Regions from separate parts of the Bradyrhizobium sp. USDA 326 genome, predicted to be linked through region 1. Evidence: riboswitches for the same ligand, from Rfam matches in the RefSeq annotation. Region 1 holds a riboswitch; the other holds the start of a gene.
The links. Region 1 has a riboswitch for glycine ahead of ABIG06_RS36510 (D-amino acid dehydrogenase). Riboswitches for the same ligand answer to the same signal wherever they lie in the genome.
Positions count from the first base shown of each region.

Region 2: linked by a shared signal. The riboswitch ahead of gcvT (glycine cleavage system aminomethyltransferase GcvT) and the one ahead of ABIG06_RS36510 (D-amino acid dehydrogenase) in region 1 are both predicted to bind glycine.

Region 1 covers NZ_JBMGQA010000001.1:7,669,112-7,671,307, reverse strand. The annotation lists gene ABIG06_RS36510 (D-amino acid dehydrogenase) at 1-924, opposite strand, end outside; glycine riboswitch at 992-1,097, opposite strand; glycine riboswitch at 1,101-1,205, opposite strand; gene ABIG06_RS36505 (M20/M25/M40 family metallo-hydrolase) at 1,347-2,196, opposite strand, start outside.
Region 2 covers NZ_JBMGQA010000001.1:7,805,884-7,808,079, forward strand. The annotation lists gene alaS (alanine--tRNA ligase) at 1-377, opposite strand, end outside; glycine riboswitch at 601-689, shown strand; gene gcvT (glycine cleavage system aminomethyltransferase GcvT) at 835-1,983, shown strand; gene gcvH (glycine cleavage system protein GcvH) at 1,994-2,196, shown strand, end outside.

The DNA of each region.
Region 1 (2,196 bases):
CTTTGCGGCCTCGTCGAGCAGGCTCACCGTCGGGGTGGCGTTGCGGCTTTCGGCGGTGTCGAGTTGCACGGTGATCGAGTAGCCCTTCACCGGATAGACGTTGAGGCGTTCGTCGAGCAGGGTGGCGAAGTGACGGCTCGCAACGCCCGCGCAGACCACGACGCCGTCCACGTTCAGTGCGCCGCGCCCGGCTCCCACACTGTCGCTCGCGGCCAGATCAGCCCAGCCGATGACGAAGCCGCTGCCGGCACGCGCGATCGAATCGATATTGGCCTCGTGGATGAAGGTCGCGCCACGCCGCTTGCAGGCTTCCGCCAGCCCGCGGGTGAACTTGTGGATATCGCCGGTCGCATCCGACGGCGTGTAGAAGCCGCCATAATAGTCCTTGCGCAGTGTCGGCTCGATGCTGCGGATTTCTTCTGACGTCACCGGGCGGCGGTCGAGGCCGCCTTCCTGCAGCAGTGCGTTGACGCGCAGACCGGATTCGAAGCCGGCCTTGTCACGATAGATGTGGAGGATGCCGCGGCGTTCGAGATCGAAGTCGATCCCTTCGCGTGCCGCGATGTCGAACAGATGCCTGCGCGCTTCGATCGCGAGCCGCGTGGTCTCGATCGTATTGGCGCGGTAGTTGCCGACGTTGGCGACGAACTCGCTCATCCACGAATATTTGTGCCAGTTCGGCCACGGGTTCATCAGCAAGGGCGCGTCGCGCCGGAACATCCAGCGCAAGCCCTTCAGGATCGTCGCCGTGCTGTTCCACACTTCGGCGTTCGATGCGGAGAGCTGCCCGCCGTTGGCGAAGGACGTCTCCATCGCAGCGTAACGGTGCTTGTCGAGCACCGTCACCTCAAAGCCGCGTTCGAGCAGGGCATAGGCGGTCGTCACGCCGGTGATGCCGGCGCCGATGATGGCGATATGGGTCATGATGAGGTTCGGGGCTCCCGTGTTTAGAGTCGGCTAACCGCCGGCCAAAAGCCGTTGGCGGCGCCCCATCTGTCACGGGTACCTGAGAGCTTGATCCGCTGCGGATCTCGCAACGAACTATCCCCTTCGGTGGACGTCACGATTGCCTGAAATCGCGCCGCCTCTCTCCAGATCGTCCTGACGAAACGGTCCTTTTGCCTGAGAGTTTCCGGGGCGGTTGCTCCGTCGGCGCCGCAACGAAAGCCGAAAGCCTTCGCCGCGGTCTCTCCCGCATCGTCGCGTGGACGGCCGAGCAGTACGATACGCCTCATTTTTAGACAAGGCTAAATTTCGACCGTGACTGCCGAGCTATTGTGCAGTGCGAAGTCAGTCTCGTCGTCCCGGGGCGATGCGACAGCATCGAACCCGGAATGACGAGTTCACTACTCCAGCGTCGCCAGCAATCCGGCCATCAGCCGGCCGCGCTCGACCAGGCTATCGACCTCGATGAACTCCTCCAGCGTGTGGCCGTTGCCGCCGCGTACGCCCAGGCCGTCGAGCGTCGGGATTCCCATCGCGCCGGTGAAGTTGCCGTCGGAGCCGCCGCCGGAGCTTGCATGCGGTAATTCCGCGCCGAGCGATTTGGCGATGCCGCGCGCCTTCTCATAGAGCGCCATCGTGCCGGCATCCGGCTCCCAAACCGGACGCGTCACGCCGCGCGTGACCTTGAACGTGACGTCGTTGCTGGTGCCCGACAGCGCCAGCATCCTCTCCACACCGCGGTCGAGATCGGCCTGACGCTTGGCCATGGAGAGCGCTTCGCCGGTCGCGGTCGTTGCAACGCAATTGACCCATTGTCCGCCGTGGACGACGCCGACCGAGAAGGTGCAGTCCTCCGTCGTCATCGCGTCGATGGCGAGGATCTGCCGCGCCATCTCGCGGATCGCCGAGCGTCCCGCCGATAGCGTTGCGCCGGCGTGGCTCGGCCGGCCCGTCGCCTCGAGATTGAAGCGGGCAATGGCGTAACGTCCGGTGGTGACACCGTTGTCGGCGCGGCCGGGCTCGGGCACCAGCACGTATTTGTTGCGCGCCGCCTCCGCCTCGATGATGTCCCGCGTCGAAGGCGTGCCGACTTCCTCATCCGGCGTGAACAGCACGGTGATCGGCAGCGGTGTGGTGAAGGACGCGCGCGCCAGTTGCCGGATCGCTTCCAGCGAGAGGTAATTACCGCCCTTCATGTCGTAAATGCCGGGGCCATAGCACTTGTTGCCCTCGCGCCGCCATTTCAGCTTC
Region 2 (2,196 bases), 140 kb from region 1:
AGCAGCTTGTCCTTCTTCAGTCCGAATTCGCCGGTGATCAGCTTCCAGGCAAGCTCGATCGCGCGCTCCTTGAAATAGTCGCCGAACGAGAAGTTGCCGAGCATCTCGAAGAAGGTGAGATGGCGCGCGGTGTAGCCGACATTGTCGAGGTCGTTGTGCTTGCCGCCGGCGCGGACGCATTTCTGCGACGTGGTGGCGCGCTGATAGGGCCGCTTCTCGACGCCGGTAAAGACGTTCTTGAACTGCACCATGCCGGCATTGGTGAACATCAACGTGGGGTCGTTGCGCGGCACCAATGGCGAGGACGGCACGATCTCGTGGCCGTTCTCGGCAAAGAAGTTCAGAAAGGTCGACCTGATCTCGTTGACGCCGCTCATGTTCATCCAATCGGGTGTGCTTGGACCCGCTTCCTGCCATCCAAACCAGAGGTTAGGGCTGATATCTGCGGGCCAGAGCGCTTTTAGACAAGGCCTGCTTCAGTGTCCAGAAACTGTGCAAGGAGATCAGAGGGTTGCCGCGGGCGCGCAATCCCGGTTGAAAAGGCGAAACCGCCGCGTTGACAGGCTTGGCTGGCCTGTGGTCTTTACTTATCTGTATCGTACGGCCACGTCGGGAGAGACCGGCACTGGTGCCGGCGCCGAAGGAGCAACCGCCCCGGAAACTCTCAGGCAAAAGGACCGCGTGGCTTTGACAGCATCTGGAAAGAGGCGCCGACGGGCCTAACGACCCGGGTGGCACCCGCCGACGGGATAATACTCTCAGGCACAGCGACAGATGGGGCTTCGACTGGTTGGCCCGGGGAATCGTCCCCGGGGAACCGCCGAGGGCCCCTTGATGCCACTACCCGACGACCAGAACTCTCTTCGACAGACGCCCCTCCACGCCCTGCATGTGTCCCTCGGCGGCAAGATGGTGCCGTTCGCAGGCTACGACATGCCCGTGCAGTACCCTACGGGCGTGCTGAAGGAGCACCTCCATACGCGAGCCGCGGCCGGCCTGTTCGACGTCTCCCATATGGGGCAGCTCGCGCTTCGCCCGAAGTCGGGCAGGATCGAGGACGCCGCCCGCGCGCTGGAACGGCTGGTGCCGCAGGACATCGTGTCGATCGCACCGGGCCGGCAGCGCTACGCCCAGTTCACCAATGCAGACGGCGGGATCCTCGATGATCTCATGGTCGCCAATTTCGGCGATCACCTGTTCCTGGTCGTCAACGCCGCCTGCAAGGACGCGGACGAGGCGCATCTGCGCGCGCACCTCGCGGACGACTGCGTCATCGATTCCCTGGCCGACCGCGCGCTGATCGCGCTGCAGGGCCCGAAGGCGGAAGCGGCGCTGGCGAAATTGTGTGCAGAGGCGCCGTCGATGACATTCATGGATGCCGGCCCGCATGAGGTCGCCGGCATCAAATGCTTCGTCTCGCGCTCCGGCTACACCGGCGAGGACGGGTTCGAGATCTCCGTTCCCGCTGCGGAGGCCGAGCGCCTGACCAGGATGCTGATCGAAAACCCGGACGTGCTGCCGATCGGCCTGGGCGCCCGCGACAGCCTGCGGCTGGAAGCCGGGCTTTGCCTGTACGGCCACGACATCGACACCGCGACCACGCCGGTCGAGGCCGCGCTGGAATGGTCGGTACAGAAGAGCCGCCGCAGCGGCGGGATGCGCGCCGGCGGCTTTCCCGGCGCCGGGAAGATCCTTGCGCATTTCGACAACGGCGCATCCCGCCGCCGTGTCGGCCTGCTCGCCCTGGGCCGCGCGCCGGTGCGCGAGGGCGCGCTGCTGTTTGCCGATCAGGCCGGCGGCGAGCCGATCGGCAAGGTCACCTCGGGCGGTTTCGGCCCGAGCCTGAACGCGCCGGTCGCGATGGGCTATGTGCCCACGAACCTGAGCGCGCTCGGCACGAAACTCTTCGCCGAGGTGCGCGGCCAGCGCTTAGCCGTGCAGGTCGCCGCCATGCCCTTCGTCAAAAACACCTACAAACGCTGAGGACAAGACAATGACCACGACGCTGTACACCTCCGACCACGAATGGCTCGCGATCGACGGCGATACCGCCACGGTCGGCATCACCGACTACGCCCAGCAGCAGCTCGGCGACGTCGTGTTCGTCGAATTGCCCAAGGTCGGCCGGAGCTTGAAGAAGGCCGAAGCCGCCGCCGTCGTGGAATCCGTGAAGGCCGCCTCCGACGTCTACGCGCC